Regions from separate parts of the Gordonia sp. JH63 genome, predicted to be linked through region 2. Evidence: riboswitches for the same ligand, from Rfam matches in the RefSeq annotation. Region 2 holds a riboswitch; the other holds the start of a gene.
The links. A riboswitch is a leader RNA that binds a small molecule or an ion and turns the genes downstream of it on or off. The one in region 2 is predicted to bind cyclic di-AMP.
Positions count from the first base shown of each region.

Region 1: linked by a shared signal. The riboswitch ahead of GR168_RS14650 (C40 family peptidase) and the one ahead of GR168_RS05810 (transglycosylase family protein) in region 2 are both predicted to bind cyclic di-AMP.

Region 1 covers NZ_CP047235.1:3,290,209-3,305,644, forward strand. The annotation lists gene GR168_RS14595 (mannosyltransferase) at 1-301, shown strand, start outside; gene GR168_RS14600 (lysophospholipid acyltransferase family protein) at 302-1,009, opposite strand; gene GR168_RS14605 (ROK family protein) at 1,164-2,171, opposite strand; gene GR168_RS14610 (hypothetical protein) at 2,171-2,677, opposite strand; gene GR168_RS14615 (ArsA-related P-loop ATPase) at 2,878-4,107, opposite strand; gene GR168_RS14620 (SRPBCC family protein) at 4,128-4,565, opposite strand; gene GR168_RS14625 (hypothetical protein) at 4,565-4,996, opposite strand; gene GR168_RS14630 (long-chain fatty acid--CoA ligase) at 5,105-6,913, shown strand; gene GR168_RS14635 (glycosyltransferase family 4 protein) at 6,939-8,063, opposite strand; gene GR168_RS14640 (hypothetical protein) at 8,063-9,460, opposite strand; gene GR168_RS14645 (NlpC/P60 family protein) at 9,469-10,506, opposite strand; gene GR168_RS14650 (C40 family peptidase) at 10,737-11,423, opposite strand; cyclic di-AMP (ydaO/yuaA leader) riboswitch at 11,440-11,671, opposite strand; gene GR168_RS14655 (hypothetical protein) at 11,779-12,009, opposite strand; gene GR168_RS14660 (DEDD exonuclease domain-containing protein) at 12,285-14,087, shown strand; gene GR168_RS14665 (Lrp/AsnC ligand binding domain-containing protein) at 14,114-14,392, shown strand; gene trpD (anthranilate phosphoribosyltransferase) at 14,439-15,436, opposite strand, start outside.
Region 2 covers NZ_CP047235.1:1,272,182-1,287,617, reverse strand. The annotation lists gene GR168_RS05840 (DUF2771 family protein) at 1-201, shown strand, start outside; gene GR168_RS05835 (cold-shock protein) at 208-621, opposite strand; gene GR168_RS05830 (hypothetical protein) at 852-1,061, shown strand; gene GR168_RS05825 (flavin reductase family protein) at 1,067-1,612, shown strand; gene moaA (GTP 3',8-cyclase MoaA) at 1,626-2,714, shown strand; gene GR168_RS05815 (molybdopterin synthase sulfur carrier subunit) at 2,726-2,974, shown strand; cyclic di-AMP (ydaO/yuaA leader) riboswitch at 3,200-3,416, shown strand; gene GR168_RS05810 (transglycosylase family protein) at 3,423-4,043, shown strand; gene GR168_RS05805 (molybdenum cofactor biosynthesis protein MoaE) at 4,194-4,640, opposite strand; gene GR168_RS05800 (molybdenum cofactor synthesis domain-containing protein) at 4,637-5,128, opposite strand; gene moaC (cyclic pyranopterin monophosphate synthase MoaC) at 5,121-5,672, opposite strand; gene GR168_RS05790 (hypothetical protein) at 5,678-5,950, opposite strand; gene GR168_RS05785 (protein kinase) at 6,051-8,165, shown strand; gene GR168_RS05780 (protein kinase) at 8,292-10,664, shown strand; gene GR168_RS05775 (IclR family transcriptional regulator) at 10,676-11,437, opposite strand; gene GR168_RS05770 (aldolase/citrate lyase family protein) at 11,591-12,865, shown strand; gene GR168_RS05765 (bifunctional allantoicase/(S)-ureidoglycine aminohydrolase) at 12,862-13,677, shown strand; gene GR168_RS05760 (response regulator transcription factor) at 13,715-14,377, shown strand; gene GR168_RS05755 (HAMP domain-containing sensor histidine kinase) at 14,381-15,436, shown strand, end outside.

The sequences.
Region 1 (15,436 bases), 2.0 Mb from region 2:
GTCGGGGGAAGCCCATGCGGCGGCGCTGGTTCGGGAGATCCGCGAGGAGCTCGGAGCCGAGGTCGAAGCCGGCGAGGGCGTCGGCTCCCCGGTCGCGCTGCCCGGTGGCCTGACCCTGCACGCCTACGCGGCGCGGTTGCGCTCGGGGACTCCGACCGCGCTCGAGCACCTCGACGTGCGCTGGTTCTCCGCCGACGAGCTTCGACACCTCGACGCCGCCGAGATCGTCCCGGCAGATCGCGACTGGATTCCGGAGCTGTGCGCCGTCCTGGACGGCACCCGGGTCGGCGACGCCGGCTGATCAGGCGGCGTCGGCCGCCGGGGGCTCGACCGGCGGGGCCTGGTTCTTCAGGCTCGCGGCGTAGACGTCGACGTACTGCTGACCCGAGAGCTGCATCAGCTCGTACATGATCTCGTCGGTGACTGCGCGTTCGATGTAGCGGTTGCCCTCCATGCCCTCGTAGCGCGAGAAGTCCAAGGGCTTGCCGATGCGCACCGACACCCGAGTGGGTCGCGGCAGGATACTGCCCGGCGGGTTGAACTTGTGGGTGTCGATCATCGCGACGGGGATCACCGGCACCCCGGTGTCCATGGCCAGCCGGGCGAGACCGGTCTTTCCCTTGTAGAGGCGTCCGTCGGGCGATCGGGTGCCCTCGGGGTACATCCCCATCAGCTTCCCCTTGTCGAGCTGGCGGCGTGCCGCGGTGAGCGCACCCTCGGCGGCCTCGGCCCCGGACCGATCGATGGGGATCTGACCGACCGCGGTGAAGAACCAGCGCTGGAAGCCACCCTTGAGCCCCGTACCGGTGAAGTACTCGCTCTTGGCGAGGAAGTAGATGCGGCGATCCACCATCAGCGGCAGGAAGAAGCTGTCCATCACCGCGAGGTGATTGCTCGCCAGGATCGCCGGGCCGTCGGTCGGGATGTTCTCGTGTCCTTCGATCGTCGGCCGGCCGAGGACCCGCAGGATCGGACCGAGAAAGATGTATTTGAACGCCCAGTACCACATGAGAATCTCCTCGCCGCGCACACCGACCCGATGACCACCGCCGGACAACCGCGCCGCGGAGACCGCGGAACCGAGGAGTGTCCCGACGCCAAGACCTTACCCGCGTCGCACTCTACCGTCCGGCCGGGACCGCTCGGGGTCTCGCCGGGAGCACTCAGAGCCCGGAGACCGGCCGTGTCTCGGGGTGCGGGTCGGCCAGAGGGCGTGCGGCCGTCCGGATCGCCTGTCGCGCAACCTCGGCCGCGCCCACGACGCCGGCGGTCTCGCCGAGCTGGGTACCGCGGATACGCGCGAGCTGACGGTGTCCGGCACCGGTGACCTGGCGGGCGTAGTGCTCCCGGGCCTCGTCGAGGAACAGCCCCGACGCCGCGCCGACGCCGCCGGCCAGGACGATGAGGTCGGGGTCGAAGATGTCGGCGATCATCGCGAGCCCCTGGCCGAGCGACGTCGCGAACCGCGCGAACGCGGCCAGCGCGACGGCGTCCCCGTCGGCGGCCGCGCGGGCGACCCGACGGCCGGTCAGCGACCCGGGGTCCGCAGCGACATCGGCGGCGAGTTGGCTGCGCCCCCAGTCGCCGTCGGCGAGCAACTCGACCACGGTGTCCACGAGTGCTGTGCCGCTGCAGTACCGCTCCCAGCAGCCGCGTTTGCCACAGGCACAGGCGCGCCCGTCGGGGACGATCGTCAGATGTCCGAGTTCCGGTGCGACGCCGTAACTTCCGCGATAGATCTCCCCGTCGATCACGAACCCGGCGCCGATCCCGGTCCCGATCGCGAGGACGACGGTGTTGTGTCCACGGGCCGCCGCGCCGAACCGCCATTCGGCCACCGCGGCGGCGTTGGCGTCGTGTTCGGCGAAGACCGGGATCCCGACGCGGCGGGTCATCTCCTCGGCGACCGGCGCCTCGCGCCAGGGCAGATGCGGCGCGAACCGGACGATGCTGCGGTCGGTGGTCAGGAAGCCGGCGATCGCGAGCCCGACGGCCTTCGCGTCCCAGCGCGAGGTCAGTTCGCCGACCAACCGGTCCAGGCAGTGCTCGAGCGCGGCCGCGGTCGGCGGGGTCTGCGCGCGGAGGGTGTCGAGCATCGTCCCCCGGTCGTCGACCACCGAGGCGCGCACGCTGGTGCCGCCGATGTCGATGCCGATCGTCAGGTCGCCCATCAGTTCTCCTGCCCGGGGCCGGGTTCGGGGGGCGGCGTGGCCCGCCGTGAGGCATCACCGCGTCGCGGTGTGCCGGCCTCGCGCCCGGCGGCCGGTCCGTTGAATCGCACCGCGATCGGTTCGTACTGGCGTGGTGACGCCGATGAGGTCGGCGACGAACGCAGCGCCTCGGCGATGGCCTCGAGTACGGCGATGACCGCGGCGATCAGCCGGGCGACCAGATCGCCGATCTCGGCGAGCAACGAGGTGATCTCCCCCGACGCCCCGGAGAGCGCATGTCCGAGCGGACCACCGTCGGCGAAAGCGGCGAAACCGGGGCGCGTCCCCGTTGCATTCGCACCACCGGCGGTGGCCGACTGCGGAGCCGGCGCGAAGAGCGCGGCCAGGTGGTCGATCTGGGCGGCCAGTCCGAGCAGCAGGTCGCGCACCGGATCGGCGGGTCCGTCGCGACGCCCGTCCGCGGACCCGTCACCGGCCTGCCGGAACGTCTCGTCGTCCGTGCCCATCGCCAACTCTCCCCTTCTCCCGGCCCCGCGCGAACACCCACCCGCGTGTCTGTCGTCGGGGTCATCGGCACCGTACCCTGCCGTCTCGAACAGTGCGGTCTGGCGAACGTACCCCGCCCGGGCGGGATCATTCCACCATCGCCGTCCCACCTGGCCGTCGGGAACTGCGCGGCGCCGACGTAGCGGGCCGAGGAACCGGTTCAGTTCTGCGGCCGGGGCCACACCGCCGGATCGGGGACGAAGCCGATGCCCAGGGTCGTGCCGTCCCAGTCGGCGTCGACGACCGTGCAGCGCCGTAGCACCGACGGCAGCCGCACCGGATGGCGGAATCCCGCGATCGTCACCAGGAGGTCGTCTCCGCTGCGCCCGAGCGCCAGCGAATCCGGTTCCGGTAGGCGCTGCGGCCACGACAACCGGTACACCGGACCGGCCGGCTTGCCGCTCACGCGCCCCTGGCCCGCCTCGACCTCGGCCGCGGCCGAACCCCGGGGGACGCCGTGCGGTGCCGGCAACGAGACCGAGAGCTTGCGGAGCCGCGCCATGCGATCGATCGCACCGGGCGATTTCTCGACCACCTCGACGACGACGGAACGCGAACCGTCGGAACCGGCGAGTTCGGCCCGCACCATGTCCGCGACCTCGGCCGCCGGTTCGGCGCCGACGCCCGCGTTGACCTGGACCGAGGCCAGCGGCAGGCCCATGAGGTCGGCGGCGGCGAGATGGTGGCCGGTGAGTCGTCGGCTCCGGTCGTCGGCGGCGAGAACGAGGTGCACCGCCACCGCATGCGGATCGGCGAACAGTTCGGCGATGTCGAGGCAGTCCCGGTCGATGGCGTCGACCGCGGCCGTCAGTTGCGCGACCATCGGACGCTCGGAGGCCATCGCGAGGCGTCGGTGACGCGGCCAGAACCGGTTGAGGGCCTGGCTGAGAACTGCTCCGCCACGGAGGAACTGGAGTGGGTCACCACATCCGGAACAGTCGACGACGATCCGCTGCCACCGGCCGCTGATCGCCTCGTCCCGGATACGGCGCAGGAGCAGGAAGTCGTCGATCCCGGGCAACGAGGTGAGCTCGGCGGCGTCGATCCCGGCCAGGGTGCCGACGCCGGGCAGGGCCGTCTTGCTGCGGCTCACGGTGTGCTCGAGCACCTCGACGAACGCCGACCATGTGCGTTCGGTGAGGTCCAGTCGGTCCAGGGTCAACAGGTGCAGGTATTTGGACACCGCGACGGGCTCGCCGGGCCGGCGGTACACCCGTGCCCAGTCGGGAACCGGCGACCAGCGGTCGACGGTGATGAGGAGCGTGTCGGATTCGGCTGCCGACAGGCCCGACCGGGGCACGGCCCGGGCCGCCCGGGAGGTGCCGGGACGCTGGGTCGCGCCGGCGGCCGCGACCGCGGAGACACCGGAACCCCCCGGCCCGAGCACGATGTGGATGGGTGTGAGATCGATCAGCCTTCGACCCTCTTCTTGAGGTCGTTCAGCGCGGCATCGGTGATCGCCTTCTCGGCTCGCCGCTTCAGCTGGCCGATCATGGGCACCTGCAGGTCGACCATGAGTTCGTAGGTCACCTTCGTCGATCCCGGGACCTGTTGGGTCAGCACGTATCGTCCGCGCTGATCCTTCTGCAGATCGCTCGACACCAGGCGCCACGACACCGCGGGGGCGTTCCGATCCCATTCGTAGGCAAGCACATACGTGTCCTGGAGGACACCGGCGTCGAGCACGAACCTGACCTCGAGGGCGCGGCCGGCTTCATCCGTGCGCAGCACCTCGACCTCGCGGGCGGCGGTCACCCACTCCGGGTAGTGCTCGAAGTCGGCGATGACGGCGAGGATGGCGTCGGCGTCGGCGCCGATGACGATGTCGCGTTCGGTGTGGTCGGCCATCACCGCATCCCGGCCGACTCGAGACCGGCGGCGGGACCACCGACGACGCGGCCCTTCTCCAGCAGTCGTTTGACCTCGAAGGAGACTTCTTTGCCCGTCACGCGGCGCAGCTTGTTCTGCTCGGCCAGCACGTCGGCGCGGGCGCGGGGATCGTCGGGCAGCGGACCGGCGGGTTCGGCGTGGAGGAAGTAGTGGAGCACGAAGCCGTCGAGGACCGCCTCGTTCCAGATCTCCATCGTCCCCGACACCGGACCCGCGACCTGCCAGCGCACGCCCTGCTCGCCCCGGTCCTCGGTGACCGCCAAACGCAGGTCCGGCCACCACCGGCGCCAGTTGGCGGGGTCGCCGATCACGGCGGTCGCCGACGGCGGCGCCGCGGCGACGAAGACCTCGTCGGCCACCTGGATGCTCGTCACGCCCACTAGCTTCACATACTCGTGTCGGCGCAGGGTAGTGCACCCGAAACCGACGTCGCGATGAGTCCGATTCCGTGTCGGGGATACGATTCGGTGACTGATGTCTACTGGAGGGTAACCACGATGGGCGAGTACAGCGTGCCCGCGAAGTTCTCGATCGGCGACGACGAGAACTGCACGAACATCATCTTCGGCCTGGCGCAGCGGTCACCGCAGCACATCGTGTTCCGCCACAAGCAGGGCGACCGGTGGGAGCCGGTCACCGCCGCCGAGGCCGCCTCCCGCATCTCCGCCATCGCCAAGGGCCTGATCGCCTCCGGCGTCAACCCCGGGGACCGGGTTGCGCTGCTGTCGCGCACCCGCCTCGAGTGGAATCTCTTCGACTTCGCGATCTGGTCCGCGGGCGCGATCACCGTGCCCATCTACGATTCGTCCTCCGCCGGCCAGATCGAATGGATCATGCAGGATTCCGGTGCGGTCGCGATCGTCCTGGAGGACGACGGACATCGCGCCGAGTTCGAGTCCATCGACTCCCTGACCACGCCGGTGACCGTCTTCCAGATCGACCGCACCGACGGGCCGGGTGCCGTCGGCGAGCTCGTCGCCGCCGGTGCCGACGTCCACGACGACGAGGTCGCGGCCCGCCGGGCCACCGTCAAGGCCGCCGACCCGGCGACGCTGATCTACACCTCGGGGACCACCGGCCGCCCCAAGGGCTGCGAACTCACCCACGCCAACATGCTGTCGGAGGTGCGGGCGGTCCTCGCCGGCGACCTCCTCGATCAGGTCATCGCCCGCGACGAGAAGCGTCTGCTGATGTTCCTGCCCCTCGCCCACGTCCTCGCGCGCGCCATCACTCTCGTCGCGATCGAGGCCGGCGCCGAAGTCGGGCACACCAGCGACATCCCGAACCTCGTCGACGAATTCGCCGTCTTCAAACCGTCGCTCATCCTGTCCGTGCCGCGCGTGTTCGAGAAGGTCTACAACACCGCCCGCCAGAAGGCCCACGACGGCGGCAAGGGCAAGATCTTCGACGCCGCGTCCGAGACCGCGATCGCGTACTCGAAGGCGAAGGAGAAGGGGCAGGTCGGTCTCGCGCTGAAGGTCAAGCACGGCGTCTTCGACGCGCTCGTCTACAAGAAGCTCCGGGCCGCCCTCGGCGGCGAGTGCCAGATGGCGATCTCCGGCGGCGCGCCGCTCGGCGCCCGGCTGGGCCATTTCTTCTCCGGCGTCGGCGTGCCGGTGTACGAGGGTTACGGCCTCACCGAGACCACGGCCGCGTTCAGCGTGAACACGCCGTCGGCGTCGAAGATCGGCAGTGTCGGAAAACCGTTGTCGGGCAATGCCGTTCGGATCGGTGACGATGGTGAGGTGCTGTTGCGCGGCGGGGTCGTCTTCACCGAGTACTGGCAGAACCCCGAGGCGACCGCATCCGCGGTCGTCGACGGCTGGTTCCATACCGGCGACCTCGGCACCGTCGACGCCGACGGCTTCATCACCATCACCGGCCGCAAGAAGGAACTGATCGTGACCGCGGGCGGCAAGAACGTCTCCCCCGCCGGACTCGAGGACGTCATCCGCGCCAACGCCCTGATCTCGCAGGCCACCGTCGTCGGTGACGCGAAACCGTTTGTGGCCGCCCTGATCACGATCGATCCGGAGGCGTTTCCGGCGTGGAAGGAGCGCACCGGCAAGCCGGCAATGGCGACGGTCGCGGACCTCGCCGACGACGCCGACCTGCGCGCCGAGGTCCAGTCGGCTGTCGACCTCGCCAACAAGACGGTGTCACATTCAGAGGCCATCAAGAAGTTCCGCATCCTGCCGACCGACTTCACGGAGGAGACCGGCGAGATGACGCCGACCCTCAAGGTCAAGCGCAACGTCGTCGTGGAGAAGTTCGCCGGCGACATCGAGGCGATCTACCAGCGGTGAGCTCCCCGCCGGCGCCGGTTGATCCTCAGAGCAACTGGCGCAGGCGGGCCGCCATCTGGCTCCACTGCCAGTTCTCGACGACGTAACGCCGTCCGGCCCGGCCCATCTCGGCCGCGGCCGCGCGATCACCGAGGATCGCCAGGATCGCCAGGGCGACCGCGTCGACATCGGTGCCGTCGACGGCCGTGCCGGTGACCCCTTCCTCGATGGTCTCCGGCGCCCCACCGGACAACCCGGCGACCACGGGCACGCCCGACGCCGATGCCTCCAGGTAGACGATCCCCAGGCCTTCGACGTCCAGCCCGCGTCCCCTCGTCCGGGACGGCATCGCGAAGACGTCCGCGATGTTGTGGTACGCCGCGAGGTCGTCGGCGGGCACCGAGCCGGTGAAGATCACATGGTCGGCCACGCCCGTGTCGGCCGCGAGGTCGCGCAGGGTCTTCCCGTAGGGACCACCGCCCACGATGACCAGCGTCGCGTCGGGGATGGTGCGTCGGATCAGCGGCAGGGCGCGGATCAACACATCCTGGCCCTTACGGGGCACCAGCCGCGACAGGCAGAGGATCGTCGGACGCTCCCCGAGGTCGAGATGTTCGCGAAACCGCTGTCGCAGCACCGAATCCGGGGCGAACCGCTCGGTGTCGACGCCGGGGGGCAGGTGTTCCAGGGCCGCGCGGGCGCCGAAGGCCGACGCGAACCGGCCGCGGGTGTATCGGCTGACGAAGGTGATCACATCGGTGTGGCGGCCGATGTGCCCGAGCACCTGCCGCGCGCCCGGCAGCATCGACCACCCGACCTCGTGACCGTGCGTGCTGGCGATGATCCGCTGGGCGCCCGCGCGACGCATCGCCGGCGCCAGCACGGCCAGCGGTGCGGCCGCGCCGAACCACACCGTCGAGATCTGTTCGCGGCGCACGATCTCCGCGGCACGCCGCGCCACGAACGGGGTGGGGAGCATGAGCGTCGTCGGGTGCCGGTACACCCGATACGGGGCGGCCGCGTCGAACTTCTCGTGCGAGTCACCACGCCAGCGCGGCGCGTAGACGACCACGTCCTCCGGCGGCAGCAGGTCCACCAGATTCTGCAGGTAGGACTGGATCCCGCCCGGACGGGGCGGAAAGTCGTTGGTGAGCAACAACGTTCGAGACATCAACGGGCCTGCACTTCGAGCCACCGCTGCCACCCCGCGACCAGTTCGGCACGCGTCAGCCCGACACTCGAGGCGATCGCCGTGTCCTGCGCCGCGGGCAGGGCCGACGCCGCGACCCCCATGTACATCTTCTTCAGCCGCGCCTCGTCGAATCGATCGGCGACGTAGGCGGCCAGCGACCACGCACTCTGATAAGCCACCTGTGAAGTCTGACCGTCCATCGCGAAGTCGGTGTCGGCGGGTGGCCCGGTCGGAACTCGACCGGCACGCACGGACGCGATCAGGTCGGGTGCGGCATCCGCGATCCTCGTATAAGTCCCGTTGCGCCCGACGAATTCGGCCACGCCCTCGGTGATCCAGAGCGGCGCGTCGAGCGCGGTGTGAACGCGGGCCGCGACATGGGTCAACTCGTGCCGGAGAACCACCGCGAGCGTCGGTGCGGCGAGTTCCCGGGCCGCCGGGGTCAGGATGATGCGCTGTCCGGTCGCGGTGCGCTGGACCAGGTCGAGGCTGCTGAACACGGTCGCGGCCGCCGCGGTCCCGGTCGCCGCTCGGCCCTCGGGTACGAGTGCGGCGAACTCGTCGTCGGTCGCCGTGGCGACCACGACGGCGCGGCGATCCCAATCGTCGCCCCAGAAGTCACTGACGGCATCCACCGCCCCGGGCAGCTCCCGCTGCAGCGTCGCCACCGTCGAAGACGTTCGGGGATACGAGGCGACCACCGACGTGCCGCCTGCGGTGGCGGTGTCGGCCACCTGGAGTCCGGGCAGCTCCCACATCTGAGTGGGTGCGGATTCTCCTCCCAGGGCCGTGGCGTCTCCGACGAGGCGCCAGGCCTCGCCGTAGCGGGCGACCACGAACTGGGTGCCGACGACCACCTCGGCCTCGTCGACTCCCGGGACCCCCTCGCCGCCGAGCGCATAGCGCAACTCCACCGGAGCGACCCACGAGTCCGAACTCCCCGCGGCATCGAGGAGCTCCTGCAACTCACCGGGTACGAGCACCTCCGCCTCTTCGGTGGGCGCAAGCTGATAACCGAACCGTGCGAACCGCAGGGTGCCGCTGCGACCGTTCCGCGGCGTGAACCGGCTGGGCGCGAAACCCGCGGCGGCCGTGACGAATCTGTCCTTGAACGCCGGGGTGGCAGCGGTGTCGACGAGGGTGCCGATCGCCCGCACATCCCCGGAACGCACCGCTTCGGTGAGCGCGTCGAGCAACCGCGTCACGCCCGCCGCTCGATCACGCTCGTAGACGTTGACCGCGGTGCTCGACGACACGGGCGCGGCGGACGAACCGGGCCCGCCGGGCACATCGACCGTGCCGCACGCGGTGGCGACTGCGAAAACCAGAACGACCACGGCCGAGACGGGGCCGGCGCGCCCGCGCGGTGAGGTCACCGGTGGAACTAGAACCGGCGGGCAGAGTTGTACGGTCCGGCCTCGTCGAGCGGCTCGACCTTGACCGGCACACCGAAGGTCGAGGCGTGGATGACATAGCCGTCACCGACGTACATACCGACGTGATGGGCATCGGGATAGTAGATGACCAGGTCACCGGGCTTGAGGTCATTCTTCTCGACCGGCTGACCGCCGGCCATCTGCGCCTGACTCGATCGCGGGATGGTCTTGCCGGCCTGCCGGAACGCCCACACCATGAGTCCCGAGCAGTCGAACGAATTCGGTCCGGTGGCGCCCCACACATAGGGGTCGCCGATCCGGGTGAGCGCGGCGTGAGTGGCGATCAGTCCGGCGGCGGTGCCCTTGGGCACCAGTCGCGGATCGAAGTCGAAGGTCGGACCGCGCAGAGCCGCCAACTGCTTGCCGGTCATCGACTTGTAGATCGACCGGATCTGGATCGCCTGGAGCTGCAGGTCGGCTTGCTTCGTCTGGAGGTCACCACGGACCCGTTCGGCGCGGGAGACCGCCTCGGAGGCGGCCACCGCCGTGCGCTCGGCATCCTTCTTCGCGATGGCGGTCCTGGCCCGCACCTTCTTGATCGCGGTCAGGTCCACCGACGCCTGACGCGAGATCATGTCGAGACCCGACATCTGGTCCAGGAGCGCCTGCGGGGAGTCGCTGACCATCACGGCGTACAGCCCGCTGACCCGCGCGCCCTGATAGCTGGCGCGGACGATCGCGTCGACTCGGTTCTGGTGCACGGCGAGCTGGGCGCGGCTGGTGTCCAGCGTCTGCTGCGCCTCGGCCGCGGCTTTCTTGGCCGCCGCCACGATGCCGCGCTGCTTGTCGTACTCGATCTTGGCGTTGTGCATCGCCTCGGTGGTCTTCTCCGCGTCGATGCCCAGTTGCTTGTAGCGGTCGAGCAGTTGATCGGCCGAGCGCGCGGGCACCGCACGGGCGTCCCCGACCCCGCCGGCGACGGTCGGTGCCAGCACGGCGAACGCCGACAGGACACAGAGCGCCACCATCAGCGGACCCGAACGCATCCTCGGTCGCGTCGCGCGACCACGCCCCTCCCCGATCAGCACGGTCTACTCACTCCCTCGTGTGTGCTCGTCGATCCCTGAGCATCCCGGGCCCCTGCACCCGTACCCCGCGTCCCGTCGACCACCCTAGGCGGCCGACCGGCCCCCGGGACTGGTTCGGGCGGATCGCAATCCACGCGATCCGCCCGTCCAGAGACCTTCGTGCTCAGTCTGTTCGTGTTCAGTTGTCGTCAGTACCGACGGATGCCCGTCAGGGTCCACTCCTTGACGGCGTCGCGCTTGACCGGCGTGCCGTAGTTGGACGAGTGGACGAACTGACCGTTGCCGACGTAGATGCCGGCGTGGCCGCCACCGTTGAAGATCATGACGTCGCCGGGCTTGGCCTCGGAGTACGACACCGCGCGTCCGCCGCCGAGCTGGCCGTAGCTGTCGCGCGGGATGTTCTTGCCGGCCTGCTTGTAGGACCAGTAGACGAGGCCCGAGCAGTCGAATGCGTTGGGGCCGGCGGAGCCGTAGGAGTACGGCGCACCGATCTTGCTCTCGGCGGCCTTTACCGCCTTCTGACCGGCGGTCAGCTGCGGCTGGCCCAGGGGCGCGCCGCCACCCTGCGGGCGGAACTGCTGCGGGATCTGCTCCGGCGCGATACCCGGCACGGTGAACTGCCCCAGGTTGGGGATCTCGACCGTGGCGGCGGGCGACTTCTTCACCGGCGTGGCCTCAGGCGCGGGCTTGGCCTCCGGGGCCTTCGCGCCGGGCAGGGCCGGGATCTCGAAAGTGCCCAGCGGGGTGTGGACCGGGGCGGCGAGAGCAGGGCCGGCGGCTGCGGCGAGCGAACCGAGTGTGATCGATCCAGCGATCACCGCCTTCTTGGCGACCGTGCTGCCACGATTGGGCTGTTCCAAACGATGTTTGGCCACGAAGCGAGTTCTCCTTCAGATCTTCCTCTACCGCCGACCGAGTTAGCTGTCGGGTTCGGGCCGGAAGAGTGGCCCTACACGTTTTCGCGCATGAGGTATCCACTGGACACTCATGCATGGCAACGCGATTCACCCCGATTCGGATCGGTTTCGACCGAGTCGCATCAGTGGTGATGCGCTCCGACGAGCCCGTCCGAAGGTTGTGGTTCCCCGGTTCGCCCGCGAGGGCGATTGAGCGGTGACTACTGCGGACCACTTCTGTTGAAGCGGGACGCTCCGCAAAGGTCTCAGAAAGGTTACGAAATCGGATGCGCTCTGTCCACCAAGCGACAGACAGCCAAACCTCGGCCGCTTCTCAGCCTGCCCTGAGGACGGTCACAGAAGCGCGTCGATCCGGCGCCTGAACTGCGGTTTTGGCTGATCTTGCAGATCGTGCAGCGCCGCTGGTCACCATTGCAGCAGCCTGCAGAACGTCGATGGCGAGGTCCAGTTCGGCATCCGCGTCCGAGGTGGCCGCCGTTACCGAAACTCCACCTTCGTGCGGCATATCGTCCCAGCTCGGGCCACCAAACAGCACTGTCATCATGCACCCGTCGCAAGCGACGGGACGAGCCGGGCAGCGCGCACAATCGACGTACATAATGTGATCTCCATCTCATTTGGCGAGGGTGGGCCGCGTCGGCCCCGTTACGGGTCGTTGTGACCGTGAGAAGACCGCATTTCTCACGTCCAGGTGGAGACTAGGGGCGCCCACCGACAAGTCCGTCGAACAGCGATCGACACAGCAGTCACACGGGTCACACGACACGATGTCGGAGCGTCGCGGTCGCGATGTCGGTGGATCGAACTAGTGTTCGCCGGGTGACGCAGACCAGCGTGGACGGCTCGCCCGCGGGGCAGCTCACCTTCGCCGACCTGGAGGCCGCCGACCAGGGGGCCACGGGTGAGACGTCGAACGAGTTCAGCGACCGGTCGCTCTTCGAGACGACCCTCGTCGTCGTCGACCTCGAGACCACCGGGTCCGACCCGGTCCGCGACCGGATCACCGAGATCGGCGCGGTCAAGATCCGCGGCGGCGAGGTGGTCGGCGAGTTCGCCACGCTGGTCGACCCCGGCCGGCCGATCCCCCCGCAGATCGTGACCCTCACCGGCATCACCACCGCGATGCTGACCGACGCCCCCCGGATCGAGTCGGTGCTGCCGTCGTTCTTCGAGTTCGCCCGCGGCTCGATCCTGGTGGCCCACAACGCTCGTTTCGACATGGGTTTCCTTCGGCAGAACGCGATCCGGCTCCACCTGCCGTGGACGTTCAGCCTCAGCCTGTGCACGGTGACCATGGCCCGGCGCATCCTCAGCCGTGACGAGGCGCCGACGGTCAAGCTCAGCGCGCTCGCCGACCTGTTCGACGTCTCCGTGCGGCCCACCCACCGGGCGCTCGACGATGCGCGCGCCACGGTGGAGGTCTTCCACCGGCTCCTCGAGCGCGTCGGCAATCAGGGCATCGCGACCGTCGGCGACCTGACGTCGTATCTCCCGAAGACCAACCCGCGCCTGCGCGCCAAACGCGCACTCGCCGACCATGTCCCGGCCCGGCCCGGGGTGTACCTGTTCCGCGGCCCGTCGAACGAGGTCCTCTACGTGGGCACCGCGGTGGACCTCCGCCGCCGGGTCCGGTCGTACTTCAGTGGCAACGACCCGCGCCGCCGCATCGCGGAGATGGTGCTCCTCGCCCAGCGGGTCGACGTCGTGGAGTGTTCCCACGCCCTGGAGGCCGCCGTCCGCGAACTCCGGCTCCTCGGCGCGCACGCACCGGCGTACAACCGACGATCGACCCAGCCGCACAAGGGTTGGTGGGTGACCCTGACCGAGGAACGCTTCCCCCGGCTCAAGGTCAGCCGAACACCCACCGACGAGTCGATCGGCCCGGTGGGCAACCGCAACAACGCGGCGACCGTCGCCGACGTGATCTCGGCGGCCGCCGGTCTGCGCACGTGCACGACACGGCTCGGCGCGACGGGCTACCACTGGTGTCCCGAGGCCGATGGGAGGCGGCGGCCGGGGTCCTGCCGGGCGGCCACGGCGCAGCCGCAGACGGTGCCGGACTACTCTCCCCGGGTCACCGCGGCCCGCCGGCTCATGCGGGGTGAGGCCGACGAACTCCTCGACGGCCTCACCGCGCGTCTCGCCGACCTCGCCAAGGCGCACATGTTCGAGACCGCGGCGCGGCATCGGGACCGTCTCGCGCTCACGATCGACGCCCTCGCCCGCTGCCAGCGACTGGCCGCGCTGTGCGCGATCGCCGAGATCGTGGTCGCCCGGCCCGACGGTGAACGCGGCTGGCAGTTCGCGGTCATCCGGTACGGACGGCTCGCCGCCGCCGGGCGCGCTCGACGCGGAGTCTCGCCCATGCCCGTCGTCGACGCGCTCGTCGCGGCCGCGGAGACCGTGTTACCGGGCCCCGGTCCGCTGCGGGGCGCGCCGGCCGAGGAGGTCGGCCTCGTGTACCGCTGGATGACCGAACCGGGCGCGCGCATCGTGTCGACGAGTGAGCCGGTCGCCCTGCCCGCCGGCTCCGCCGAACGCCGGCTCGGCTGGTCGCAGTCGGCGCACGACGCACGTGCGGCCAGACCCGTCGCCGACTCTCGCACACGGCAGGCGAGCTGAGGGCCACGCACCACTAGGCTGGCGACATGATCACCGCCATCGTGCTCATCCAGGCCGACATCCACCGGATCCCGGAGACCGCCCAGGCCGTCGCCGACATCCCCGGGGTCGAAGAGGTGTACTCCTGTGCGGGCGACGTCGATCTGATCGCGAAGATCCGGGTCCGTGACCACGAACAGATCGCGACGGTCGTCACCGGCCAGATCAACCGGCTACCCGGGGTTCTCAAGAGCGCGACACACATCGCGTTCCGCAGCTACTCCAGCTCCGACGTCGAGGGCGGTTTCTCCATCGGCGAGAACTGACCCGCCGAACACTGAGCCCCACAAGGATTTCGGGGCAGCGTGACCGTCAGGCGGGCGCGGCGAGCCGGCCGCTGAGCTCGGCCCACCGCTGCAGCAGGTCGGCGGCGGCACCGTTGTCGATCGCATCGGCCGCCCGCTCCTTCGCGGCGCCGAGGGCATCGGTCAGTTCCGCCGAGCTCATCGGGGCCTCCTGCTCGAACGCGACGATGGCGCCGGCCGAGTTCAGCAGCACCGCGTCCCGGACCGGGCCCGTGGTCCCGGCCAGCAACTCGCGGGCGATCGCGGCGTTGACCGTCGCGTCTCCCCCCTGCAGGGCGGAGAGTTCCACGCGCGCGATCCCCAGATCCGTCGGGTCGACGGTGAGTTCGTTCACCTGCCCGGCGACAACCTGCCACACCGTCGACGTGGTGGTGGTCGTCAGTTCGTCGAGACCGTCGTCGCCGCGGACCACCAGCGCGGAGCCGCCGCGCTCGGCGAAGGCCCGCGCCAGAACCGGCGCGAGGTCCGCGAAGGCGCAGCCGATCAGCCCCCGGCTGGGTGTCGCCGGATTGGTCAGCGGCCCCAGCACGTTGAAGACCGTCGGGATGCCGATCTCCTTGCGCGGCGGACCGGTGAAGCGGAACGCCGGATGGAACACCGGCGCGAAGCAGAAGCCGATCCCGAGTTCTGCCACGCACTGCGCGACCGCGGCGGCGTCGAGGGAGATGTCGACGCCGAGCGCTTCCAGCACATCGGCACCGCCGCTCTTCGACGACGCCGCACGGTTGCCGTGCTTGACCACCGCGACGCCCGACGCGGCGATGACGATCGACGTCATAGTGGAGATGTTCACCGTGTGCGATCGGTCGCCGCCGGTCCCCACGACGTCGACGGCCGGGCGAGTGACGTCCACGAGCGTCGCGTGGTCGAGCATCGCGCGCGACAACCCGAGGAGCTCGGCCGGTGCGGCACCCTTCATCTTCACGCCGACACCGAACGCGGCGATCTGGGCTCCGGTCGCACTGTCGGTCATGATCTCGTTCATCGCCCACGCCGCCTCGTCGG
Region 2 (15,436 bases):
GCGGTCTATCAGACTCCGCGCGGGATCGTCGAGGACGAGCAGCAGCAGGGTGCGGACGACACCTTCACCCTGACGCTCCGGTCGGAACCGGACCGGGTGCTGGTCGGGTTCACCGTGATCTCGGCGTCGGCGCGGCTCACCCCCGCCGACGACATCCTGCCGCGCGGCGAGCTCGCGGTTCAGACCGCGCCCGCCGCGTAGTCGGTCCTAGGAGTCGAGCTCCCGCGCGACGGCACGCACGACTTCGGAGATCCGCTGTGCGGTCTTACGGTCGGGGTAACGCCCCTTGCGCAGGTCCGGCTGCACCTTGCCCTCGAGCAGGGTGATGAGGTCGGCGACCATCCCGTGCAGTTCGTCGGGGGTGTGCCGCTTCACGTCCTTGCGGGCGGCTTCGCGCACGTTCTTGGAGACGCTGGGTGCCGGTTCGAGCACCTTCACGCTCAACGCCTGCGGGCCGCGACGACCGGCGGCCATGCCGAACTCGACGCGCTGGCCCGGCTTGAGCGCCTCGACTCCGTCGGGCAACGCTGCCGAACGGACGTAGACGTCCTCACCGCTCTCCTGGGAGAGGAAGCCGAAGCCCTTGTCCGCGTCGTACCACTTCACCTTGCCGGTCGGCACTGTGCTCACCCTCATCTGTTCTAGATCTGTCGAAAAACGACCCGTCACGACAAAAGACGCCGTCACCCATCTCGCGGCCCGTACGGCGGAAGACCGTGCGAGCCCAGACGGATGCAAGGCGCCTGCTTCGGACCATCCTAGCCAACGCCCCACCGCGCGGTCACACCATTACCCGGCGGGCACGGATCGCGCGGCGTCGCACCGGCGCGCGTTGCACTACCGTGGCGGGTATGCAGAAGACATCCTCCCCGCGGTTGCTGCAGGCTGCCGGGGTCGTGTTCATGATCGGAATTCTGGCGATCGTGGCGTTGTTCCTGACACCGTTGGTGACCGGCGGCGACACCGCGCCGACCGCCGTCTATCTGCTGACCATGTGCGCACCGCTGGGCTTCGTCCTGGGCCTGGTGTACGCACTCCGTGCCGGACGCCGAGCCAGGTGAGGACCGTGACCACAACCATCGACACCACCCCCGACCTCTCCCCCGTCTCCGACGGGCGGGCGCTGCGTGACGCGTACAGCTGTTTCCCGTCGGGCGTCGTGGCGGTGTGTTGCGAACAGCGTGACGGGGATTCGACCACGCTGATCGGAATGGCCGCGAGCTCGTTCACCACCGTGTCGCTCGACCCGCCGCTCGTCTCGGTCTGCGTCCAGAACACCTCGACGACCTGGCCGCGGATCCGTACCGCACCGGCCATCGGGGTCAGCGTGTTCGCCGGCGACCAGATCGAACTCTGCAAGCAACTCGCCGGGTCGTCGGAGCACCGGTTCGACGGCATCACGCCGCTGAGCACCGATCGCGGGGCGGTCTTCGTGCCCGACGCGGCCGCCCACCTGTCGTGCACGATCCACAACGAGATCCAGGCCGGCGACCACACCGTCGTGTTGCTGGAGATCGAGACCTTGCGCGCCGATCCCGACATCGAGCCCCTGGTCTTCCACGCCAGCACCTTCCGCGCCCTGGAGGCGCGCACGGACCCGACCCGGAAGTGAGTCGCCCAGCACCATGAGCACGGTCGGCCTCGGACTGCCGCTGCCCCGCTCCCCGCGGGAAGCAGCGACCTCCGACGCGCCCACCGACGGGCCGTTGCTCGACACCTTCGGTCGGGTCGCGAAGGATCTCCGCGTCTCGGTCACCGACCGCTGCAATCTGCGGTGCTCGTACTGCATGCCGGCCGAGGGCCTCGACTGGATGCCCACCGACCAGGTGCTGTCCACCGACGAACTGATCCGGGTGCTCACCGTCGCAGTGCGCCACCTGGGAATCGAGCGCATCCGATTCACCGGCGGCGAACCACTGCTGCGCCGCGACCTCGAGGACGTCATCGCCGCCGTCGCGGGCCTCCCGCAGTCGCCCGAGATCGCGATGACGACGAACGGACTCGGACTGACCCGGCGGGTCGGCGGTCTGGTCGACGCCGGCCTCGGCCGTATCAACATCTCGCTGGACACCATCGACCCGGCCCGCTTCGCCGAGATCACGCGCCGGGACCGTCTGTCCGATGTGCTCGACGGCCTGGCGGCGGCCCGCCGCGCCGGGCTCGACCCGGTCAAGGTCAACGCCGTGGTACCCGACCGCAGCGACCTGCCCGGAGTCCCCGACCTGCTCGCCTACTGTCTCGAGCACGGTTACGAGCTGCGCATCATCGAACAAATGCCACTCGACGCCGACCATGCGTGGCAGCGAGCACAGATGGTGACCGCACAGGAGATCCTCGCGACCCTGCGGAAGCGGTTCACCCTGCTGCCCGACCCTGCGCCACGTGGGAGCGCGCCCGCCGCCACGTGGCTCGTCGACGGCCACCGCGGCGCGCACGGCCCGGCACGCGTCGGGGTGATCGCGTCGGTCACCCGGCCGTTCTGCGGGGACTGCGACCGCACCCGGCTCACCGCGGACGGATCACTGCGCAACTGCCTGTTCGCGACGTCGGAAACCGACGTGCGGCACGCGTTGCGCACCCTCCCCGACGACGAGATCGACGCCGCCCTCGCGCGCCTGTGGCGCGCGAACATGTGGGCGAAGGCGGCGGGCCACGAGGTGAACGCGGCGGGCTTCACCCAACCGGATCGGCCGATGTCGGCGATCGGCGGCTAGGCTCGCGTCCGATGCAGCTCACAGTTCGTTTCTTCGCGGCCGCGCGCGCCGCGGCCGGTGCCGAGGAGAAGGTGATCGACGTCGACCCGTCGACCCCGCTCGGCGCCCTCGAGGGCATCCTCGCCGCCGGAAACCCCTCCCTCGCCACGGTTCTCGAACGCTGCTCGTATCTGCGCGACGAGATCGCGTTCTCCGATCGGACGCGTGCGCTCGGCACGTGCGCGACACTCGACGTCCTCCCCCCGTTTGCCGGTGGCTGACGCCACACCCGGCTTGTGACCTTAATCACATCACGGCGCGGTAACAGGATGGGCACGGGACGGCCACTAACCCGTTGAACTGGGATGACGGCCGGAGTGGGTCGGAAGACCCGGATCCGGGCCGAAAATCGCTTGCGTCCAAGCAGGTGATTCAGTCCAACAAACGACGTACTGTTCGAAGCGTCCTCCTCGGAGGTCACGACACAGCAACCAAGACATAACGTCCCACCGGCCGCGCCGAGCCTCGTTCCGCCGGTGGGAACGACAAGCAATCTAGGAACGAGGACGGGGGACCCAACCTCATCCCCTGAGACCGGGCACCACACCAGGTGTCCTCGGGGTTAAGTCCCGGAAGTCGCGGCGACCACCACGACGACCCGGGACCGAGCACCTCTCGCTCGAACCCGACAGCTGACTTCGTAGGCGCGTGGAGAGAGGAAACACAGACATGTCCGGACGTCATCGCAAGCAGACGACCAGCACGGCCGCCAAGACCATCACCAAGGTCGCCCTCACCGGCGCGGTCCTCGGCGGCGGAGCAGCCCTCCTGGGCACCGGTACCGCCAATGCGGCCACCGACGCCGAGTGGAACCAGGTCGCGCAGTGCGAATCCGGTGGCAACTGGGCCATCGCGACCGGCAACGGCTATCACGGCGGCCTGCAGTTCTCCCCGAGCACCTGGACCGGCCACGGCGGCGGCGAGTTCGCCCCGACCGCCGATCAGGCCTCCCGCGAGGAGCAGATCGTCGTCGCCGAGCGTGTGCTCGGTTCGCAGGGCAAGGGCGCCTGGCCCACCTGTGGCACCGGCCTGTCGGGCTCGACCCCGCGCAGCGCGCCGACCGACACCCCGCGTGAGATCGCCCCGGTGCTCCCCGGCGGCAACGGCAGCGTCGACCTGGCGAAGACCACCGAGGACGTCGCCAACCAGGTCACCGACGCCCTCACCGAGGCCGGTGTCAGCCCCGAGATCAAGAACCTCTGGCAGGCGGCCAAGGACAGCGGCGTCACGCTGAACCAGGACCAGATCAAGCTGTTCAACGACAACAAGCACCTGCTGCCCAACCCCTGATCGCCGCTCGACGCCTGATCTGGGACCCAGACGAAGGGCCCCGCACGATGGACCATCCGTGCGGGGCCCTTTTCCATTGGTTTCGACAAGCTCAACCAGCGGGGGGTCAGCTCAACCAGCGGGGGTCAGCTCAACCAGCGGGGGGCGGGGTCAGGCCGAGTTGACCCATTCGTCGGTGCCGTCGTCGAAGAACTGGTGTTTCCAGACCGGCAGGCGGGCCTTGACCTCGTCGACGAGGCGCGAGCAGGTCTCGAACGCCGCCCGACGATGGTCGGCCGCCACCGCGACCACGAACGCGATGTCGCCGATCACGAGGTCGCCGACCCGGTGGGACACCGCGACCGCGCGCACCCCGTCGACCGCGGAGACCTCCGCGACGACCTCGGCCAGGACCTTCGTCGCCGTGGGATGCCCCGAGTAATGCAGCGCGGTCACGGTGCGGCCGCCGTCGTGGTCGCGGACCGCGCCCACGAACCCGACCACCGCACCGGCTTTGCCGTCGGCGGCGTCGATGACCATCGCCTCGTGGTCGGCCAGCGTGATCGGCTCGTCGACGACCGCGGTGTGCACCACGTGCGAGCCGGCCTCTCGGGTCATCGGTGGTCGCCTCCGCGGATCTGATCGAGCGCGTGGTGGACGACCCCGGCGAGGACGCCCAGCCCGTCGCGGACCCCGCCGGTCGAACCGGGCAGGTTCACGACGAGGGTCGTCCCGGCGATTCCGGCGAGTCCGCGTGAGAGGACCGCGGTGGGCACCGTCGGCAGCCCGGCCGAGCGGATGGCGTCGGCCAGACCCGGGATCTCGACGTCGAGGAGCGGGCGGGTCTGTTCCGGAGTCCGGTCCGTGGGCGTCAAACCCGTTCCGCCCGTGGTGATGACGAGGTCGACCTCGGCGTAGATCGCGGCGCGGAGGGCCTCGCCGACCGGCGGGCCGTCGGCGACGACGTCGCACTCGTCCACGGTGAAACCCTGCTCGACCAGCCAGGCCTCGATGATCGGTCCGGACCGGTCTTCGTAGACACCGCTGCTGGCGCGGTTCGACGCGACGACGACGCGCGCCACGCGGGAAGGATTCCGGTCAGTCATGAGCCGGGTCAGACGGTTCGCGGTACCAGTCGCCGGATTTGCCGCCGGTCTTGGCGAGGAGGCGGATCCCGTCCATCTGCGCCCGTCGGTCGACGGCCTTGACCATGTCGTGGAGTGTCAGCCCGGCGACTGCGACCGCGGTCAACGCCTCCATCTCCACACCCGTCTGTCCGGAGGTGGCCACGGTCGCGGTGACCTCGATGGTGTCGGCGCCGATCGCGAAGTCGACCTCCACCGACGACAACGCCAGCTGATGGCACAGCGGGATCAGCTCGTCGGTGCGTTTGGCCGCCATGATCCCGGCGATGCGCGCCGTGGCCAGCACATCTCCTTTGGGCAGCCGCGACTCGCTGAGGAGACCGATCACCTCGGCGGTGGTGTGGAACGTGCCGGCGGCGACGGCGCGACGCTTCGTCGTCGGCTTGGCGCCGACGTCGACCATGCGGGCCGTTCCGGACTCGTCCAGATGACTCAACCGGGAGCCGCCGACCGGCCCGGTGTCCCGGGCGTCCGACCCACCTTCGTCAGTCCCGGTGGGCGGCATCGACGTCAGCGGTTGACGATGGTCTTCGACTGCACGAACGGCAGGTCGTCGACCGGAAGCGGGAACTCGGTGTCGCCGAACGGCGACAACGCACCCGAGATGTGGGTCGCGAGTTCGGAGACCGCGTGCTCGGCGGCGTCGCCGTTCTCGTCCTGCGGCCAGCCGTTGTCGACGTAGTGCTTCTTGCCCTTGGCAGATTCGACGACCTTGCCGGTGCCGGCCCCCGCTTCGCCGGAGGAGGGTGTTTCAGCGCCAGATTTGTTTGCCACGTCGTGCATTGTGCCATGCCGTTCGAATGAACAAGACCCGTGTCCGGGGCGGAAGTCCCGTGCCGGGGCTATGGTCGTCGCAACACAGGTCACGCCCCAGGAGGCGCCCATGGTCGCCCAACCGGTCCAGGTCGCCGGCTACCGGGTGATCACGCGGCTGGGGAGCGGCGGAATGGGCACCGTCTACCTGGTCGAGAATCCGCAACTTCGTCGGCGCGAGGCCCTCAAGGTGATCTCGATCGCCGAGACCGTCGACGAGGAGTTCGCGCGCCGGTTCAGTCGCGAGGCACAGACCGCGGCCGCCCTCGACCATCCGTCGATCGTCACGATCTACCACTACGGCGTCGCCGACGGCGACCCCTGGTTCACGATGGCCTACCTCGACGGCCGTGACCTCCGACGCGCCTCGCTCCGCCCGGACGAGGTGGTGGCCGTCGTCTCCCGGGTCGCCGATGCCCTCGACTACGCACACGAGCACGGCGTGATCCACCGCGACATCAAACCGGGCAACATCATGGTCACGCGCCGCGCGATGGACGACGCCCTCGACCGCGTCGTCGTGCTCGACTTCGGGATCGCGAAGCTCACCACCGCGACCACTCTGACGGCGCCGTCGTCGTTCGTGGGCACCCTCGTCTACGCCGCGCCGGAGATCCTCGACGGCAAACCCGCGGGCCCCGCATCGGATCAGTACGCGCTGGCCTGCACCGCCTACGAATTGCTCTCCGGCGCAACCCCGTTCGACGCCGACACGCAGACCCGTCACATCGTCGCCAAGCTCACGACACGCCCGGCGCCGATCAGCACCCACCGCCCCGAGCTCGCCGCCCTCGATCCCGTCTTCGACCGTGCGCTCGCGCGCGGCCCCCTCGACCGCTACCCCACCTGCGGTGCGTTCGCCGCGGATCTGCGCGCCGCGCTGGGGCGAACCCACTCCGACAACCGGCCACCCGCGCCCGTGGCTGCGACCCAGGTCATCACCCCGCCGCCGCCGGCCAAACCGACCCAACCGTGGGTCTCCCCATCCCCCGCGCCCCCGACGCCCTCCCACCGGCGACGGTGGCCGCTCGCCCTCGCCGCGGTCGCCGTGGTCGCGGTGCTGGCCGTCGTCGTCGCGATCGGGGTCCTCACCCTCGGCGGCGGCGATGGCGGGGACGCGTCCGACGCCCCGTCGTCGCCGATCGCGGCGGCCGATGCCGGCGCCCAGCTCAGCGCCGGGCTCGGTGCCACGTGCTCGATCCGGGACGGAACCGCCTATTGCTGGGGCGACAACGCGGCCGGCCAACTCGGCGACGGCACGACCGACACCCGCCAGACTCCCACGCCGGTCGCCGATCTCAGCGGCGTCACCGCGATCAGCACCGGTGGACCCAACAGCTGTGCGATCGCCGAGGGACTCGCGTACTGCTGGGGGAACAACGACTACGGGCAGATCGGCGACGGCACGACCGACGCGCGGCTGACGCCGACCCGGGTCGCCGGTCTCGCCGATGTCACCGCCATCTCGACCGCCAACTGGGCCACGTGCGCGATCTCGGCGGGCTCGGCGTACTGCTGGGGCACCAACGACTTCGACCAGCTCGGCGACGGTTCGACCGCGAATCAGTACCGGCCGGTCCGGGTCGCCGGGCTCGACGACGTGACCGCCATCAGCGTCGGCGTGAACTTCACGTGTGCCGTCGCGACCGGTGACGCCTACTGCTGGGGGCTCAACGACAACGGACAGGTCGGCGACGGCACGACCACGAACCGCGCCCGCCCGACCCGGGTCGCCGACCTGGACGGCGCGACGTCGGTCTCGGCGGGCGCCGCGACCGCCTGCGCGATCGCCGGGGCGAGTGCATATTGCTGGGGCGACAACGCGTTCGGCCAACTCGGCGACGGCACCACCTACGGCCGACGCACGGCGACGCCGGTGTCCGGCCTGGACGGAGTCGAGGCCATCAGCACCGGCACGTCGAACACCACCTGCGCACTCGCGGCCGGGGTCGCGTACTGCTGGGGCGCCAATGCCTGGGGCTCGGTCGGCGACGGCACCCTGACCGACCGGCCGGCGCCCACCCGGGTGAACGGATTGTCCGATGTCGGCGCGGTGTCCACCGGCGAACGAACCACGTGCGCGCTCGCGTCGTCATACCTGTGGTGCTGGGGTTTCAACGCCACCGGACAGCTCGGCATCGGGGGCACCGACGACCGTCTGACCCCCACTCAGGTCACGTTCTAGCGTCGGCTCCGTCATCCGGTTGAAGGGTGCCCCGGACCTTTCCCGGTTCGGTATCGTCCCTGCATACGTCTGCGAGAGCAGCCATTTGGCAGCCGCTCTCCCGCCAAGCCAGAAAGAGGTGACGCCGTGCCGTTGAGTCCCGGCACCCACATCGCCGGTTATCGCGTGGTCTCCCAGCTCGGCGCGGGCGGTATGGGCGAGGTGTACCTCGTCGAGAACCTGCAACTCGAGCGGCGAGAGGCCCTGAAGGTCATCTCCACGGCGGTCAGTGCCCAGCCCGGGTTCAACCAGCGCTTCACCAACGAGGCCCGCACCACCGCGAAGCTCGACCATCGCAGCATCATCACCATCCACCAGTACGGCATCGAGGACGGTTCGCCCTGGTTCTCGATGAGTTACGTCGAGGGCAAGGACCTCACCGAGGAACGTCTCACGCCGGCGGAGGTGTCGACGGTCGTCGGACAGGTGGCCGACGCCCTCGACTACGCGCACCGCCACCACGTGGTGCACCGGGACATCAAGCCCGCCAACATCCTCGTCACGCGCGACCCGGCGACGAACGCCGTCGAACGCGCCCTCGTGCTCGACTTTGGCATCGCCAAGCTCGCCGGCTCGGCCAACCTGACCGGCACCCATTCGTTCATCGGGACGGTCGCCTTCTCGGCCCCGGAGACACTCGAGGGCGCCGACGCCACGGCCCGGTCGGACCAGTACTCGCTGGCCTGCACGGCCTACGCGATGCTCGCGGGGCAGCCGCCCTTCGTCGGACAGTCCGAACCGTCGGTGATGCTGGGCCACATCCAACGCCCGGTTCCCCACATCGGCCAGCTGCGCGGCGACCTCGCGCACCTCGACCCGGTGTTCCAGCGCGCCCTGTCGAAGAATCCCGCATCCCGCTATCCCGACTGCCGCAGTTTCGCGGCCGCCTTGAAGTCGGCGCTCGAATCCCCTGCCGCGCAGGGCGACACGATGATCGCGGGTTCGGTTCCGCCGCCCACCCTCGTCGGCGGTGGCACCGGCGGCCCGTCCACGGGTCACCCCTCGGGACCCCAGCAGCAGTTCGGCCCACCCCATGGCCAGTACACCCCGCCGCCGCAGCCGACCATGACCGGGCCGTCGGGCCCGCAGCCGCTGATGAACAAGCCGTCGGGTCCCCAGCCGATGTACTCCTCGGCCCCTCACCTCTCGGGCCCGCACGCGCAGCCCGGGCATCCCCAGGTCGGCTACCCGGGTATGCCGCCGGTCCCGCCGAAAAAGAAGAAGCGGACCGGCCTCATCGTCGCCGGCGTCCTCGGCGCCGTGCTGCTGCTGGTGGTCGCCGCCGTCGTGGGACTGGCCGTCCTGGGCAGCACCGTCGCCGACCCGGAGAAGGCGACCGTCGCGCAGCCGGTGGTGAGCACGAACTTCGGCAGCAGCTGCGCCGTGGTCAACGGCAGCGTGCACTGCTGGGGCGACAACGACTCCGGTCAGCTCGGCGACGGTTCCACGACGCCGCACACCCGACCGGTGGCGGTGACCGGGGTCGCCAACGCGACCGCGGTCACCACCGGCGGCTACCTCACCGGCGAGAACGCCTACGTCTCGACGGCCTGCGCCATCGCCGCCGGCGACGCATTCTGTTGGGGCAACAACCATTACGGCGAGGTAGGCAACGGTTCCAGCGGTTCGACGGTGGACTCCGCGACCAAGGTCGGCGCCATCTCCGACGTCAAGGCGATCTCCACCGGCTGGGGCACCACCTGCGCTGTCGCCGGCACCGACGCCTACTGCTGGGGCAACAACGAATACGGCCAGCTCGGCACCGGCGGTGGCACCGACCCGGTCTCGGCACCGACGAAGGTTCCCGGACTCGGCGTCGTCACCGACATCACCACCGCCTACGGCACCACCTGCGCGGTGTCGGACGGCTCGGCGTTCTGCTGGGGCGCCAACGACAACGGACAGATCGGTGACGGCAGCACGACGGCGCGCTCGGCGCCGGTGAAGGTCGGCGCGCTGACCGACGTCACCGACATCACCGTCGGCGGCTACCACGAGGCATCCGACGACGACGATCCGAACACCAACACCAGCACGTACTTCCAGACGACCTGTGCGGTCGCCGGTGGCGACGCGTGGTGCTGGGGTTCCAACGCCTACGGCCAGATCGGCGACGGCACCACCGAGACCCGCCAGGCCCCCGTTCAGGTCGGCAATCTGAGCGGCGTCTCGGCCATCTCCACCGACTGGGGCACCACCTGCGCGGTCGCCGACAACCGGGCCTTCTGCTGGGGAGACGACGACCGCAGCCAGCTCGGCTCGTCCGGCGGGTCGGTGAAGATCCCCCGCGAGGTCTCGACGCTGACCGACGTCACCTCGATCTCGACCGGCAACGGGACGTCGTGCGCGATGGCGGCCGCGTCGGTGTACTGCTGGGGATTCAACAACGACGGTCAGGTCGGCGATGGTTCCAGCGGCGACGGCGCCAACCGCACGACGCCCACGAAACTGACCATCTAGCCGCCCCGCCCCTAGGACTCGCGCGACCCGATCAGCGCCTCGGAGACGGTCTCCGCGGCCGTGCGGAGCGCCCCGACCGCGCGGGCCCGGAGCCCGTCGTCGAACCGGGCGACCGGCCCGGAGATCCCGACCGCCATGGGCGTGGGCGCACCGGGGACGGCGACCGCCATCCCGCAGACGCCGACCTCGTGTTCCTGTTCGTCGGTGGCGACCCCGCTCGCCCGCACCTGCTCGACGGCCGCGAACACACCCGACAGCGACGTGACGCTCCACTGGGTGGCGGGGGTGAGCCCGGCCTGCGTGACGTGTTTGAGGATGCGCGCGTCGTCGAGTTCGGCGAGCACGGCCTTGCCGACCGCGGTGTTGTGCATCGTGACCCGACGGCCGACCTCGTTGTTGGTGCGCATGCTGTGCGGGGACGGAACCTGCGCCACGTAGATGACCATGTCGCCGTCGAGGACGGCGAGACTGGCGGTCTCGCTGAGTTCGCCGACCAGGGAGGCGAGGACGGGTGCGGCGACCGCGCCGAGCTGCCGGTTGGCCACCTCGCCGAGTCGGATGAGCCGGGGGCCCAGGGCGTACGACCGGTTCGGGAGCTGCCGGACATAGCCGATTCCCACGAGTGTTCGCAGCAGCCGGTGGATGGTCGGGGGCGGCAGCGGGGACTCCGCCGACAGATGGCTCAGTGAGCACTCGCCGCCGGCGCGCCCGATGAGCTCGAGCAGTTCGAATGCGCGCTCGACGGATTGCACACCGCCGGAGTTCCCCGCCATCGCCACCTCCACAGTCCGGCATCACGCTACGTTCCATGATGTGAAACCACAATCAGGGACCGTCTGCGCACACGGGTGGTCGCATCCGACAGTTCTGGAGTAAACTCCGCTCTGCGGAATTTGATTTCCATTGATCCGACACGAAGGGGCGCCATGAGCGTGCAACCCGGTCGCCTCGGCGCGACCTTCCTCGCTGAGATCGAGGCCGCCCTCGCACCGTCGGACGCGGTGCTATCCGATCGGTATCCGGGCGACGACGGGAGCCGGCAGCCGGTCCACACGGTCTACGTTCCCGCCGACCGGTACACCGCCGAGCTCGCCCGGGAGTGGGGCCATTCCGCCCTGGAGGCAGCCGCCGACCACGGCGGCCTCGCCGCGATCGCCCGCTCGACCGTCGCCCGGACCGACTCGGCGGCCACCGCGCTCGCGGATCTCGTCGAGAACAAGCTGCGCACCGAGCCCATCGAGGATCTGCGCATCGACTTCGAGGACGGTTACGGTGTCCGCGCCGATGACGAGGAGGACGCGCACGTCAGCGCCGCCGTCGCCGCGATCCGGGCGGCCGGCGACGCCTCACCGCCGTTCCTCGGCATCCGCTTCAAGTGTTTCGAGGCCGACGTCCGCGCCCGCGGCCTGCGCACCCTCGACCTGTTCGTCGCCGGCCTCGCGGACACCGGGGACCTCCCGGCGGGTTTGACGCTCACGCTGCCCAAGGTCACCTCGACCGATCAGGTCGTCGCGATGGTCGCCGTCGCCCGCGAACTCGAGCGAGTCCATGGACTCTCCGACGGCCGCATCGGTTTCGAGATCCAGGTGGAGACCCCGCAGTCGGTGATGAGCGCCGACGGCACCGCGGCCGTGGCGGCGATGATCCAGGCCGGCGAGGGCCGGGTGACCGCACTGCACTACGGAACCTACGACTATTCGGCGTCCCTCGGCATCGCCGCGGCGTATCAGTCGATGGAACATCCCGTCGCCGACCACGCGAAGGCCGTGATGCAACTCGCCGCGGCCGGCACCGATGTGCGGTTGTCGGACGGATCGACGAACATCCTCCCCGTCGGAGACGCCGAGGCCGTCGAAGCCGGCTGGGCGTTGCACGCGCGACTGGTCCGGCGCCACCTCGAGCGCGGCTTCTATCAGGGGTGGGACCTCCACCCCGCGCAGCTCGTCACCCGCTTCCTGGCCACATACGCCTTCTATCGCGACGGATTCGATTCCGCCGCAGTGCGTCTGCGCAACTACGCGCACAAGCTCGAGTCGTCGGTGCTCGACGAACCGGCGACGGCCCGCGCACTCGCCGGCTTCATCCGACGCGGCGAGGTGTGCGGCGCACTGACCGTCGACGAGGTCGAGACCGCGACCGATCTGCCCATCGAGAAGGTGCGCGACTTCGCACTCCCCCACTCACAGAGGACAACCCGATGAACGCGACGCAGTACTACACCCCCGCCGGTGGACTCCCGCCGCAGACCGACCTGCTGAGCGACCGCGCGGTCGTCACCGAGGCGTACACGGTGATCCCGCGCGGCGTGCTCCGCGACATCGTCACCTCGGTCTTCCCGGAGTGGACCGACACCCGCGCCTGGGTGCTCAACCGCCCGGTACCCGGTGGCGCGCAGACCTTCGCCCAGACCATCGTCGAGGTCGCCCCGGGCGGCGGATCGGCTGCGCCCGAACCGCAGTCGGAGGTCGAGGGTTTCGTCTTCGTCACCGCCGGATCGCTGACCGTGACCATCGCGGGCGAGGAACACGTCCTGACCGACGGCGGCTTCGGCTACCTGCCCGCGGGCACACCGTGGTCGGCACACAACCGCGGCGACGTCCCCGTCTCCTTCCACTGGATTCGTAAGCGTTACGAGCCCATCGCGGGTCACGAGCCGGCCCCGAAGTTCGGCAACGAGCGCGACATCGAGCCCTCCCCGATGCCCGACACCGACGGCGCCTGGCGCACAACACGAATGCTCGATCCGCTGGATCTCGCCTACGACATGCACGTCAACATCGTGACCTTCGAGCCCGGCGCGTCGATCCCCTTCGCCGAGACCCACGTGATGGAACACGGCCTCTACGTCCTGGAGGGCAAAGCCGTCTACCGGCTCAACGAGGACTGGGTGGAGGTCCAGGAGGGCGACTACATGTCCCTGCGCGCCTTCTGCCCGCAGGCCTGCTACGCCGGCGGGCCGTCGAACTTCCGGTACCTCCTGTACAAGGACGTGAATCGGCAGATCGTGCTCTGAGTGGTCGCCTCCGGTTCCTGTCGTACCGTGAGAGACGATGCGTATCGCGGTGGTGGAAGACGACGACGGGGTCGGCGACGCGCTCGTGGACGCCCTGAACGAGGTCGGCCACGAGCCCCGTCGCATGCGTCGCGGCGCCGATCTCCTCCTCGGTCACCGGGAATTCGACCTCGCACTGCTGGACCTGGGATTGCCCGACGAGGACGGGCTGACCGTGCTGCGCCGGTTGCGGGCGGTGAGTGAGATGCCGGTCGTGGTGCTCACCGCGCGGCAGGACGAGCGGTCGGTGGTGCGGGCACTCCGCGGGGGTGCCGACGACTATGTGGTGAAACCTGCGCGCCTCGGCGAGCTGATGGCGCGCCTGGAAGTGGCCGCCCGTCGGCGCACCGCCGACGCACCGGCACCCGCGGCGCGACAGATCGCCACCGGCGACATCGTCGTCGATCTCGACGCGCGACTGGTGACCGTGGCCGGCACCGACGTCGCCCTCACCCCCAAGGAGTTCGAACTCCTCGCGCACCTCGTCACCCGCCGGGGTGAGGCCGTGAGCCGCGAACAGTTGATGGATGCGATCTGGGGCGACGCCTACGTCGCCATCTCGCGCAGCCTCGACGTCCACATGACCGCGCTCCGGGCGAAGCTCGGCAGGCCCGGCGTGATCGAGACGATCCGCGGGTACGGCTACCGCTGGGGTTCCTGAACGATGTGGCGGCGCGTGCTGCTCGTGCTCGTCGTCTATTCGGCGATCGTGGTCCTGGGTCTGGCGGTCCCCCTCGCGACGACGGCGAGTCGTGAACGGCTGCAACGGTTCACCGAGAGCCGGACCGCGTCCGCGGTCTACTTCGCCGACCTCGCCGATCGGGACCCGGAGATGCGGGGTACGGAACTCCAGCGGGCCGCCGAGCGCTACCGCGACCTCTACGACGAAGGCGTGGTGGTGGTCGATCGAGCCGGCACGACGCGCGCCTCGGCCGGCCTCGCAGCCCGGTCACCCGCGGTCGCCGAGGCCGTCTCCGAGGCATTGCGCAATCAACGCACGCGGATCGCGTCGGGGCTGACGCCCTGGTCGCCCGACTCGGTACTCGTGGCCATGCCGATCGGCACGGGCACCCAGGTCGACGGCGCGGTCGTCATCGAGGCGTCGACGACGGCGGCGAAACGCGATGTCGTCAGAACGTGGGCCGTGATCGCCGCCGGGGCCCTCGCGATGCTCGTGATCGGGTCGATGATCGCGGTTGCGTTGTCGCGGTGGACAGTTCGCCCACTCACGGCGTTGTCGGCACGGGTGCGCTCGCTGCGCGCCTCGATCATCGACAGCGGCCCGTCGGCGAACGACACGACCCCGGGCGGATCGCCCGGTCAACGCCACACCGGCCCACCGGAGGTCCGCGAGCTGGCCCGGATCTTCGACGCGATGGCGGACGACGTCGAGAACGCCACCGCCGCCCAGCGCCGCCTGGTCGCCGACACCGCGCACGCACTTCGTAATCCGTTGGCGGCGGTCCGCTTTCGCCTCGACACCCTCGGCCTCGGATTGACCGGCCGCTCGCTGGAATCGCATCGGAAGACCGTCGTGGAGATCGACCGGCTCGACCGCATCGTCGACGACCTCCTCGTCCTCGCCACCGCCGAGTCGCGGCCCGCCGGTTCCACCACAGGGGTCTGCGACGTCGCCGCCGTGCTGGTCGAGCGCCACGATTTCTGGGCGGACGCGCTCGCCGACGCGGGGATGTCGGCGTCGATCACTTCGCCGCCCCGG